Regions from separate parts of the Streptomyces sp. B15 genome, predicted to be linked through region 2. Evidence: riboswitches for the same ligand, from Rfam matches in the RefSeq annotation. Region 2 holds a riboswitch; each other region holds the start of a gene.

Region 1 (4,183 bases), on a different contig from region 2:
GGACCGGCAGATCGCCCTGGCCGAGGTGGAGCACGTCGGAGCCGGCGGCGTGGGCGACGTCCGCGCGGTCGTTGACGGCCAGCAGCGCGCCGTGCCGGCGGCAGGCGTCGGCGAACACCTCCAGATGCGCCAGCTCCTCCGCGGCCTCCATGGTCTTGTCGCGCAGCTGGACGATGTCGACCCCGTTGGCCAGCACCGCGTCCAGGAACGCGGGAAGGTCACCCTGCTCCTTGCGGGCGTCGGTGCACAGGTACAGCCGTGCGTCGGCGAGTCGCCGACGGGCGTCGGCGGGCGCGGCGGAGGTGGCGGACGTGGTGGCGGTACGGGACATGGTGCGGTGCTTCCCCCCGTGAGGGGTGCGTGGACCCGCGGCGGGTCCACGCACCCGGTGGTGTCGGTGTTCTTCCACTGGGCCCGGCGCGAGCCGGGCGGCGGGGTCAGACGGCGAGCGCCTGGGCGCGGCGCTTGACCTCCGTGCCCCGGTTCTCCCGCAGGGCCGTCACGGGCGAGCCGGGCAGGGACTCGTCCTCGGTGAACAGCCATTCCAGCATCTCTTCGTCGCTGAAGCCGTCGTCCTTCAGGAGCGTGATGGTGCCCGCCAGGCCCTTCACGATCCGGCCCTCCCCGATGAAGGCGGCCGGAACCTGGAGCACCTTGTTCCCGGACTCCGCCTCCCGCCGCACGGCGATCAGCTGGCCTTCCTTCACGAGCTGCCGCACCCGGGTCACTTCGACGCCGAGCTTCTCGGCGACGTCGGGAAGGGTGAGCCAGGCGGGGACGAGAGCATCGGTCTTTGCGTCAATCTCGGTCACGGGTTCCAGACTGCCATCTGGGACCGACGGTCACTACCGCGCCGCCTGCTTCAAGGCGACGGCCGCGTCGCCCACCAGCGTCCGGTCCACGGCCGTACGCTGCTGAATCAGCTTCCGGCCCTGCGCGAGATCGCGCGGACGGCCGACGGCCAGCAGCGCGGCCAGCCGCCCTTCACGCAGCCAGCACACCGTCCAGGCGGCACCGTCCGGAGAGCCGCGCCACACCAGCTCGTCGCCCGGGCCGTGGTGGCCGGCGTACTGCACGAAGCGGCCGAACTGCTCGGACCAGAAGTAGGGCACCGGGTCGTAGACGACGCTGTCGGCCTCACCGTCGGCATGCCCCTCGGCCAGCAGATTGACGGCCACCGTACGGGGGCCCTGGAGCGCGTTGTCCCAGTGGTGGATCAGCAGCCGCTCGCCGTAGCGGGCCGACGGGAAGGAGGCGCAGTCGCCCACCGCGTAGACGCCGGACGCGTGGCTGCCGAAGACCGAGGCACGCAGCCGGGCGTCGGCGACCACGGCGCCGTCCGGGCCGAGCTCCACACCGGAACCGCGCAGCCAGTCGGTCGCGGGGCGGGCCCCGATCCCCACCAGCACCGCGTCCGCCGCCAGCCGCGTCCCGTCGGCGAGCAGCACCCCGCCGCGCTCCACCGCCTCGACGGCGACCCCGGTGCGCAGCGTCGCCCCGGCCTCCGCGTACCAGCCCCGCATCGGCTCGGTGACCTGCGACGGAAGCGCGCCCGGCAGTGGCGTCGCGGCGGCCTCCACAACGGTGACCTCGCAGCCCCGCTCGCGCGCCGCCGTCGCGAACTCCGCGCCGATCCAGCCCGCACCGACCACCACGATCCTGCCCCGGGCCGCCAGTACCGGCCGCAGCCGCCGGGCGTCGTCCAGGGTGCGCAGCAGATGGACGCCGGGCACACCCTCACTGCCGGGCAGGCCGACCGGCTCGGCACCCGTCGCCACGACAAGGCGGTCGTAGTGGACCGGACCCGCGTCGGTGACCAGCAGCCGCTCGTCGGCCCGCAGCCCGGTGACCGTCCTGCCCAGCTCCAGTTCGATGCCCAGCCCCGCGAAGTCGATGTCGAAGAGCGGCGCCTGCGCCTCCTCGCCCTTGCCGAGCAGCACCGCCTTGGACAGCGGCGGCCTGTCGTACGGCGCGTGCGGCTCGGCCCCCACCAGCCGCACCGAACCGGGCCAGCCCTGTTCACGCAGTTGCACGGCGGCCTGCACACCGGCCATCCCGGCGCCCACGATCACGACCCGCTGCTGTTTCTGACCGTCACTCACGCGATCACTGTATGCCGGTCGGCCCGCGCGGCCATCGGTCACCGGTCGTAGGCCCGCCGGCGGGGCGTGCCCGAGGCCCCCGGTGGCCCTTACCCGGCCCGCGGGCACCGCAGTAGGGTGGGTGCGGTAGTTACGGCATACGCGGGAGCCCGGGCGCACCGGGCTGAGAGGGAGGCTGCGACGGCCTCCGACCGTCCGAACCTGATCCGGGTCATTCCGGCGAAGGGAGAAGCAGCGCCCATGCGCGGCACGGCGATTCCGGCAGCGTCCCACCAGAACCCCGATGTACTCGTACTCGGCGGCGGGCTCATCGGCCTGGTCACCGCCTGGCGCGCCGCCGGAAGCGGTCTGACGGTCACCGTCGCCGACCCCGAACCCGGCGGCGGAGCCGCCCAGGTCGCGGCAGGCATGCTGGCAGCCGTCACCGAACTGCACTACGGCGAGGAGACACTGCTGGACCTCAACCTCGCCTCGGCCGCACGCTATCCGGACTTCGTCGCCGAACTGGAAGAGGCCACCGGTCTGGACACCGGCTACCGGGCCTGCGGCACCCTGGCCGTCGCACTCGACGCCGACGACCGCGCCCACCTGCGCGAACTGCACGCCCTCCAGCAGCGGTGCGGACTGGACTCGCAGTGGCTGACCGGGCGCGAATGCCGCCGCCTGGAGCCGATGCTCGCCCCCTCCGTACGCGGCGGCGCCCGCGTCGACGGCGACCACCAGATCGATCCGCGCCGACTGGCCGCCGCGCTGCTGCGCGCCTGCGAGACTGCGGGCGTCACCTTCCTGCGCTCCCGCGCACTACGGCTGACCACCGCACAGGACCGCGCGGTGGGCGCCGCGCTGGAGAACGGCGAGGAAGTGCACGCCGGGCAGACGGTGCTCGCCCTGGGCTCCCGCAGCGGCACCCTGGAAGGGCTGCCCCCCGAGGTGGCACCCCCGATCCGCCCGGTGAAAGGCCAGGTACTACGGCTGCGCATGCCCCCGGCCGAGCCGCACGGCGCCTTCCTCTCCCGTACGGTCCGCGCCGTCGTGCGCGGTGGCGCCCTCTACCTGGTACCGCGCCAGGACGGCGAGCTGGTCGTCGGCGCCACCAGCGAAGAACTCGGCTGGGACACCACGGTCACCGCCGGCGGCGTCTACGAGCTGCTGCGGGACGCACACGAACTGGTTCCCGGCGTCACCGAGCTGCCACTGGCCGAGACCCGCGCCGGGCTGCGCCCCGGCTCCCCCGACAACGCGCCGCTGCTCGGACCCACCGCACTGACCGGCCTCCACCTGGCCACCGGCCACTACCGGCACGGCGTCCTGCTGACCCCCCTCACCGGCGAGGTGCTGGCCGTATCGCTGACCACGGGCCGGCTGCCCGAGCCCGCGCGTCCCTTCACGCCCCGGCGCTTCGACACCTCCCCGACCCGTGCACCCCAGGAGCAGCCCGCATGACCTCCACCACCAGGCCGGTGACCGTCTCCGTCAACGGCGAGCCCCGACAGGTGACCCCCGGGCTCCCCCTCGACCAGCTCGTGGCCACCCTCACCACCGCACCCTCCAGCGTGGCCGCCGCACTCAACGAGAGCGTGGTCCCCCGCAGCCGCTGGGCAGCGACCCGGCTCGACGAGGGCGACCGCGTCGAAGTTCTCACCGCAGTCCAGGGAGGCTGAGCACCACCATGGCCGACGATCCGCTGACCATCGGCGACACCACCTTCACCTCGCGACTGATCATGGGCACCGGCGGCGCCCCCAGCCTCGACGTCCTCGAACGCGCCCTGCTGGCCTCCGGCACGGAACTGACCACGGTCGCGATGCGGCGGCTCGACCCGTCGGTGAGCGGCTCCGTGCTGTCCGTACTCGACAAGCACGGCATCCGGACCCTGCCGAACACCGCCGGGTGCTACACCGCGGGTGAGGCGGTACTCACCGCGCGGCTGGCGCGGGAGGCGCTGGGGACGGACTGGGTGAAACTGGAGGTCGTCGCCGACGAGCGCACCCTGCTGCCCGACCCCGTCGAGCTGCTCGACGCCGCCGAGACACTGGTCGACGACGGCTTCACCGTGCTGCCGTACACCAACGACGACCCGG
Region 2 (4,183 bases):
CACTGGACGCGGGCGCCGCCGACCGGCAGCAGCCGCACGCCCAGGACGAGATCTACTTCGTCGTCAGCGGGCGCGGCTCGATCACCGTCGGGGAGGAGACCACGCACGTGGCGCGGGGCAGCGTCGTCTACGTACCGGCCGGGGTGGCGCACAAGTTCCACCACATCTCCGAGGACCTGCGCGTCCTGGTGGTCTTCTCGCCCCCCGAGGGCTGAGCCGGCTCACGCGCGGCGCGCTCCGTGCTCCCCCGGCCGTCAGGGTCGCCTCAGGGTCGGTTTCAGGGGAGGACCGGGGCCCGGGCCGCCCCGTCGGCTTGCGGTGCGGCCTAGCATCGGGGCCAGAGGGCACAAAGCCTTCAAAACTCTTCGATACGGAGTACACAGTCATGGACGCGAAAGGCACCCTCTCCGGCCTGCCGTGGTGGGTCACATGGATCGTGATACCGGTGATCGCGCTGGTCGTCTTCGGCGGCCTGATCGCCAGCGTGGTCGGCTTCCTGGTCGGTCTGCTGTTCAAGGTGCTGGTCTTCGTCGCCCTGGTCGGCGGCGTCGTCTACCTCGTCCGCCGCTTCAAGGCCGGCGCCTCCGGCCGCAGCGATTGGTGACCCCCTCGCGCCCCGCGCCGCCCCTCCTGTCCGCGGCAGGCGGCGCGGGCCCGGAGTAACCCCTCACTTCGGCTTGCGGCGCCTGCCGCGGGCACCGATGGCCGGGCGGCGAGCCGCTGCCGGGCCGCCGGAGGAGGGAGCCGGGATGCTCGGCGGGGGGCCGGGCGGGGCACCGGGCGGGGCACCACCCTCCACACGCGGGGCGGCCTGTTGGGGACGGCTCCGGTCGGCCGAGACGACCAGCGCGGCCAGCAGGGTGGTGACCGGAACCGAGGCCACCAGGCCGATCGAGCCGACGAGCGTACGGATGATCTCCTCGGCGACCACCTCACTCGTGGCGACCATCGTCACATCGCTGCGCGCGATGGAGAACAGCAGCAGCAGCGGCAGCGCCGCACCCGCGTAGGCCAGTACCAGAGTGTTGACCACGGACGCGATGTGATCGCGCCCGATCCGCATGGCGGAGCGGTAGATCCGCCGCCAGCTCGCCCCCGGATCGGCCTCCCGCAGTTCCCAGACGGCCGACGTCTGGGTGACCGTCACATCGTCGAGCACGCCGAGCGAGCCGATCAGCACACCCGCCAGCAGCAGCCCCCGGATCTCGATGCCGGGGTACAGCCCGTGCACCAGGCTGGTCTGATCGTCGGTGTTTCCCGTCAGTTGCGCCCAGCCGATGAACAGCGAGCCGAGCACCCCGATCAGCAGCAGCGACACCAGGGTCCCCAGCACCGCCACCGAGGTACGGGCCGACAGGCCGTGGCACAGATACAGCGTGGCCAGCATGATGGCGCTGCCCCCGACCACCGCGACCACCAGCGGATTGGAGCCCTGCAGTATCGCGGGCAGGATGAACAGCGTCAGTACGGCGAAGCTGATGATCAGGCCCACCAGCGCCAGCACCCCGCGCAGCCGGCCCACCAGCACCACCACGAGCGCGAAGACGCCGGCGAGCAGCACCATCGGCAGATCGCGGTCGGTGTCGACAACGCTGTACTGGAGCTTGCGCGGCGCTTTCTCGGAGTACCCGACGACGACGCCCTGACCGACGGAGTAGGTGCGGGTGGAGTCCGGCGGCACCACCTCGGTGAAGGTATGGCCCTTGTCCTTGCCCTCGGTGACCTCCACCGTCGCTTTGTGGCACGGCCCGTGCTCGCCGTCCTGCGGTGTGCCCCCCGGGGACTGCGTGCCACCGCCCGAGGAGGGGGGTGGTTGCTGGACGTTGACCTTGTCGCAGTCCACCTCCGCCAGTTCCACGACCTTCGCGTCGAAGGTCGGCCGGTCGAAACCGACACCGGAGTGGTCGTGTCCGTGGCCCGGGGCGCCTCCCGGCCACAGCACCACCAGCCCCGTCAACACCGCCACCGCGAACGGCACGAGCACGGCCGCGATGACCTTCCGCAGATGGCGGGACACGGGCGCGGCGGGCCCGTGTGCGTGGGCATGCGAGTGGCCATGGGCCTGCGAGTGGCCATGGGCCTGCGGGTGTCCGGGGCCGGCGGCGGGGCCGGACTCAGGCGCGGCATCGGCGGAGTCGGAGTGGGTCACCGCCCGATCATCGCAAGAACGGCCGTGCGGGGTGTTCAGTGCGGGCCGTGTGCCGTTAGCGTAGAGACGCCTTTGCACATCGCGGGAGCTCCGAGCACGGGGCTGAGAGGGCGCTGACCTCCGTGGAAGGAACCACGGAAACGGCTGCGCCGACCGCCGAACCTGTTACCGGGTAATGCCGGCGTAGGGAGTGGGTCTCATGACCACGCAGGATGCACACGCGCGCGCCGACAACGCGTCGGACACCGGGGCCGAGAAGGCCATCGGCTCGCACAAGGGATATCTGCAAGGAACGCGCCCGGACATCCGGGTCCCCGTCCGACGGGTGCATCTCACCAACGGCACGGACGTGACGCTCTACGACACCTCCGGGCCGTACACCGACCCCGACATCGAAACCGACGTGCGCCGCGGACTGGCACCGCTGCGCGAGAACTGGATCGTCCAGAGGGGAGACACCGAGGAGTACGCGGGCCGGGAGCTGCGGCCCGAGGACGACGGCATCAAGCACACCAGCCCGCGCGGCGGACTGGTCCGCGGCAACCAGGCCGATCTGGCGGGCCTGGACGCGGTCTTCCCGGGCCGTCCGCGCCAGCCGCGCCGCGGCCGGGCCGGTACGGCCGTCACCCAACTCGCGTACGCCAAGCGGGGCGAGATCACCGCGGAGATGGAGTACGTCGCCCTCCGCGAGAACCTCACCCCCGAGTTCGTCCGGGACGAGATCGCCGCGGGCCGCGCCGTACTGCCCGCCAATGTGAACCACCCGGAGACCGAGCCGATGATCATCGGGAAGAACTTCCTGGTGAAGGTGAACGCCAACATCGGCAACTCCGCCGTCACCTCCTCCATCGAGGAGGAGGTCGAGAAGATGACGTGGGCGACCCGGTGGGGCGCCGACACCGTGATGGACCTCTCGACCGGCCGCAACATCCACACCACCCGCGAGTGGGTGCTGCGCAACTCCCCCGTCCCCATCGGCACGGTGCCGCTCTACCAGGCGCTGGAGAAGGTGGACGGCAAGGCGGAGGAGCTGTCCTGGGAGGTGTACAAGGACACCGTCGTCGAGCAGTGCGAACAGGGCGTCGACTACATGACGGTGCACGCCGGTGTGCTGCTGCGCTACGTCCCGCTGACGGCGCGCCGCAAGACCGGCATCGTCTCGCGCGGCGGCTCCATCATGGCGGCCTGGTGCCTGGCGCACCACAAGGAGAGCTTCCTGTACGAGCACTTCAGCGAGTTGTGCGAGATCCTGCGCGCGTACGACGTGACGTTCTCGCTCGGTGACGGGCTGCGGCCCGGCTCGATCGCGGACGCCAACGACACCGCGCAGATGGCCGAGTTGGACACCCTGGGCGAGCTGAACCGGATCGCCAAGGCGCACGACGTGCAGACCATGATCGAAGGCCCGGGCCATGTACCCATGCACAAGATCAAGGAGAACGTCGACCGCCAGCAGGAGGTCTGCGAGGAGGCCCCGTTCTACACACTGGGCCCCCTCACCACGGACATCGCCCCCGCCTACGACCACATCACCAGCGGCATCGGCGCGGCGATGATCGGCTGGTGGGGCACGGCGATGCTCTGCTACGTCACCCCGAAGGAACATCTGGGGCTGCCGGACAAGGACGATGTGAAGACCGGCGTGATCACCTACAAGATCGCCGCCCACGCCGCCGATGTGGCCAAGGGCCACCCGGGGGCGCAGGACTGGGACGACGCCCTGTCCGACGCCCGCTTCGAGTTCCGCTGGGAGGACCAGTTCAACCTGGCCCTCGATCCGGAAACGGCCCGCTCCTTCCACGACGAGACGCTGCCGGCCGAGCCGGCCAAGACCGCGCACTTCTGCTCCATGTGCGGCCCGAAGTTCTGCAGCATGAAGATCAGCAGAAGCATCACAGAGCAGTTCGGCGGTGAAGAGGGCGCGTCCGCCGAGGAAATCGAGGCGGGGATGCTGGAGAAGTCGAGGGAGTTCGCGGCGAGTGGGAACCGGGTGTACCTGCCCATCGCGGACTGATCCAGTCGCGTCGCCAGGCA
Region 3 (4,183 bases), on a different contig from region 2:
GGGCTGGCGGTCTCGGTCAGCGCCACCCTGGGCGACCTGGGCGAATCGATGATGAAGCGGGACCTGGGCATCAAGGACATGGGCACCCTGCTGCCCGGACACGGCGGCATCATGGACCGCCTCGACTCCCTGCTGCCGACAGCTCCGGTGGTGTGGCTGCTGCTGGTGGTCTTCGTCGGCGCGGGCTGAAAGCGCACCGGTTACGCTGGATGGGTCTGCGTCCCCGCTGCGGCGGGGATCGTCCGGTGAGATCTCCCGGCGCAGGCGTCGCCGTGCCGTCGTCCCCGTGTCCGCGGGGATCACCACCCGTGCAGCTTTGAGGAGTACCTGCTCATGTCGGGGCCTGCCCCTGGAGAACTGACATTCGTCGCCCCGCGTGGCGCGAAGAAGCCGCCCCGTCATCTTGCCGATCTCAGCCCTCAGGAGCGCCGGGAGGCGGTCGCGGAGATCGGGGAGAAGCCCTTCCGCGCCAAACAGCTCTCGCAGCACTACTTCTCGCGGCTGGCGCACGACCCTCAGCAGTGGACCGACATCCCGGCCGCTGCCCGCGAGAAGCTGGCGGCGGGGCTGCTGCCCGACCTGATGAACGTGGTGCGGCACATCAGCTGTGACGACGACACCACCCGCAAGACGCTGTGGCGGCTGCATGACGGGACGCTGGTGGAATCGGTGCTGATGCGCTACCCGGACCGCGTCACCATGTGCATCAGCTCGCAGGCGGGCTGCGGGATGAACTGCCCGTTCTGCGCCACGGGCCAGGCCGGACTGGACCGGAACCTGTCCACGGCGGAGATCGTCCACCAGATCGTCGACGGTATGCGCGCCCTGCGGGACGGTGAGGTGCCCGGGGGGCCGGCACGGCTGTCCAACATCGTCTTCATGGGCATGGGCGAGCCGCTGGCCAACTACAAGCGGGTGGTCGGCGCCATCCGGCGGCTGACCGACCCCGAGCCGGACGGTCTCGGGCTCTCCCAGCGCGGCATCACCGTCTCCACGGTGGGGCTCGTGCCCGCGATGCTGCGCTTCGCCGACGAGGGCTTCAAGTGCCGGCTGGCGCTCTCCCTGCACGCGCCCGACGACGAACTGCGCGACACCCTCGTCCCGGTCAACACCCGCTGGAAGGTGCGCGAGGTGCTGGACGCGGCCTGGGAGTACGCGGCCAAGTCCGGCCGCCGGGTGTCGATCGAGTACGCGCTGATCAAGGACATCAACGACCAGGCCTGGCGGGCCGACCTGCTGGGCCGGCTGCTGAAGAACAAGCGGGTGCACGTCAATCTCATCCCGCTCAACCCGACTCCCGGCTCCAAGTGGACCGCCTCCCGGCCGGAGGACGAGGCCGAGTTCGTACGGACGCTGGAGTCGCATGGTGTGCCGGTGACCGTTCGGGATACCCGGGGCCAGGAGATCGACGGTGCGTGCGGCCAGCTCGCGGCCACCGAGCGCTGACGACCCGACCGCCGACCGCTGGGGTACGCCGACGCCCGACCGGCGTCGGAGCCTGACTGATAGTGTTCGAACGGGCCGTCCGTGCGGCCCGTGAAAACCGAACAGCCGACAGGGGAGCGCTCACAGCGCTGAGAGTGCGGCAGTACATCCGTACGCGCCGCAGACCCTCGAACCTCGCCCGGGTCATGCCGGGTAGGAAGTCGATGCACTGATGAAGAAGCACGCGCGGCGCGCTGCTGCCGCAACCACCGCTGTCCTCACCCTCGCACTCCTCGCCACCGCCTGCGGCGGCTCGGGCGGTAGCGGAGACGCCAAGACCGTCACCCTCGTCACCCACGACTCGTTCGCCGTCTCCAAGCCCGTTCTCAAGGACTTCGAGAAGCGCAGCGGCTACAAGGTCAAGGTGCTGCGCGGGGGTGACGCCGGAGCCGCCGTGAACCAGGCGGTGCTCAACAAGGGCAATCCCCAGGGCGACGTCTTCTTCGGCGTCGACAACACCCTGCTCTCCCGCCCCCTCGACAAGGGCGTCTTCGCGCCGTACAGGGCCAAGGGCCTCGACAAGGTGCCGCAGCGGCTGCAGGCCGACCCCGACAAACACCGGGTCACCCCGGTCGACACCGGCGACGTGTGCGTCAACTACGACCGCAAGTGGTTCGCCGACAAGAAGCTCGACCCGCCGCGCACCCTCGAGGACCTGACGAAGCCCCGCTACAAGAACCTCCTGGTGACCGAGGACGCCGCGGGCTCCTCACCCGGACTGGCGTTCCTGCTGGCGAGCGTCGCCGAGTTCGGCGAGGACGGCTGGCAGGGCTACTGGAAGAAGCTGCGCGCCAACGGCGTGGAGGTGGCGAGCAGCTGGGAGCAGGCCTACAACGACCGCTTCACCGGCTCGCGCGAGGGCAAGGGCAAGGGCGACAAGCCGCTCGTCGTCTCCTACGCCTCCAGCCCGCCCGCCGAGGTGCTGGGCGTCGAGAACCCGCCCGAGAAGGCGCCGACCGGCGTCGCCAAGGGCACCTGCTTCCGGCAGACCGAGTACGCCGGGCTGCTCAGCGGCGCCGAGAACACCAAGGGCGGCAAGGCGCTGCTGGACTTCCTGCTCAGCAAGCGGTTCCAGGAGGACCTGCCGCTGCAGATGTTCGTCAGCCCGGTCCGTGAGGACGCCCGGCTGCCGAAGCTGTTCTCCAAGTACGGCGAGACCGTCGACGACCCGGCCACCGTCGCCCCGAAGAAGATCGCTGAACACCGTGAGCAGTGGATCAAGACGTGGACCTCGCTCGCCGTGAAGTAGCAGCCCCGGACGCCGCGGACGCCCCTGAGGTGCCGGACGTCGCGGACCTGATGGGCGGCCCGGCCGGGCCGGAGCCGGACGTCACCGCCGTGGCGCCCCGTTCGAGGACCGGGTGGGTGCGGCTCGGTCTGATGGCTGTGCCGGCGGCCTTCTTCGCCGTCTTCTTCGGCTACCCGGTGGTCGCCATCGTCGGGCGGGGGCTGCGTGAGGGCGGACAGTGGCAGCTCGGCCGGATCGGGCAGGTGCTGAGCGACCCGGACATCCTCCAGGTGGTGTGGTTCACCCTCTGGCAGGCCGCCGCCTCGACAGCGCTCACCCTCGCGCTGGCACTGCCGGGTGCCTATGTGTTCGCGCGGTTCGACTTTCCGGGCAAGCGGGTGCTGCGTGCCGTGGTGACCGTGCCGTTCGTCCTGCCGACCGTCGTGGTCGGCTCCGCCTTTCTCGCACTGGCGGGACGCGGGGGAGTCCTGGACGAATGGTTCGGGGTACGGCTGGACACCAGTGTGTGGGCGATCCTGCTCGCGCATGTCTTCTTCAACTACGCGGTCGTGGTGCGCACCGTGGGCGGCCTGTGGTCCCAGCTCGACCCGCGCCAGGAGGAGGCCGCACGGGTGCTGGGGGCCGGTCGCCTCACCGCCTGGCGGCGGGTCACCCTGCCGGCGCTGGCACCCTCCGTGGCAGCTGCCGCGCTGATCGTCTTCCTTTTCACCTTCACCAGCTTCGGTGTCATCCAGGTACTGGGCGGTCCGCGCTACGCCACACTGGAGGTGGAGATCTACCGGCAGACCGCCACCTTGCTGGACCTGCCGACGGCGGCTGTGCTGACGCTCGTCCAGTTCGCGGCCGTCGCCGCGCTGCTGGCGGTGCACGCCTGGTCGCTGCGCAAGCGGGAGAGCGCGCTCAGCCTCGTCCCAGCGGAACACACCGCACGGCGTCCCGCAGGTGCCGGGCAGTGGGTGCTGCTGTGCTCCGTGCTGGGCGTGATCCTTGTGCTGACTGTTGTGCCGCTGCTGGTGCTGGTACAGCGGGCATTCGGGGGGCCGGACGGGTACGGGTTCACCTTTTTCCGCGCACTGGCGGCACAGTCCGACAGTGCGACCTTTGTCGTCGCGCCTGTCGAGGCCGTCGGCAACTCACTGGCCTACGCCGCCGTCGCGACCGTCATCGCCCTGGTGGTGGGTGGATCGGCCGCTGCCGCGCTCACTCTCCCCGATCCCCGGCGCCGTCCGGGCGGACGGGCCTTCGGCCTGGCACGGCTGGTGCGCGGTTTCGACGCGCTGCTGATGCTGCCGCTGGGCACCTCTGCCGTCACCGTCGGCTTCGGTTTCCTCGTCGCGCTGGACGAGCCCCCGCTCGATCTGCGCTCCACCTGGATCCTGGTGCCCCTCGCGCAGGCACTGGTGGGCGTGCCGTTCGTCATCCGCACCATGCTGCCGGTACTGCGCGCTG

What was found. A riboswitch is a leader RNA that binds a small molecule or an ion and turns the genes downstream of it on or off. The one in region 2 is predicted to bind thiamine pyrophosphate.
Region 1: another riboswitch for thiamine pyrophosphate. It lies ahead of thiO (glycine oxidase ThiO); the one in region 2 lies ahead of thiC (phosphomethylpyrimidine synthase ThiC).
Region 3: another riboswitch for thiamine pyrophosphate. It lies ahead of KBY19_RS09260 (thiamine ABC transporter substrate binding subunit); the one in region 2 lies ahead of thiC (phosphomethylpyrimidine synthase ThiC).

What each region holds. Positions count from the first base shown of each region.
Region 1 covers NZ_JAGPXJ010000171.1:3,022-7,204, forward strand. The annotation lists gene thiE (thiamine phosphate synthase) at 1-331, opposite strand, end outside; gene KBY19_RS35250 (Rv2175c family DNA-binding protein) at 438-812, opposite strand; gene KBY19_RS35255 (NAD(P)/FAD-dependent oxidoreductase) at 846-2,102, opposite strand; TPP riboswitch at 2,233-2,347, shown strand; gene thiO (glycine oxidase ThiO) at 2,343-3,545, shown strand; gene thiS (sulfur carrier protein ThiS) at 3,542-3,763, shown strand; partial or broken gene KBY19_RS35270 (thiazole synthase) at 3,772-4,183, shown strand, end outside.
Region 2 covers NZ_JAGPXJ010000001.1:143,731-147,913, forward strand. The annotation lists gene KBY19_RS00690 (cupin domain-containing protein) at 1-215, shown strand, start outside; gene KBY19_RS00695 (DUF5326 family protein) at 386-604, shown strand; gene KBY19_RS00700 (YibE/F family protein) at 668-2,149, opposite strand; TPP riboswitch at 2,221-2,356, shown strand; gene thiC (phosphomethylpyrimidine synthase ThiC) at 2,349-4,163, shown strand.
Region 3 covers NZ_JAGPXJ010000014.1:12,302-16,484, reverse strand. The annotation lists gene KBY19_RS09270 (phosphatidate cytidylyltransferase) at 1-189, shown strand, start outside; gene rlmN (23S rRNA (adenine(2503)-C(2))-methyltransferase RlmN) at 334-1,446, shown strand; TPP riboswitch at 1,547-1,662, shown strand; gene KBY19_RS09260 (thiamine ABC transporter substrate binding subunit) at 1,658-2,734, shown strand; gene KBY19_RS09255 (iron ABC transporter permease) at 2,851-4,183, shown strand, end outside.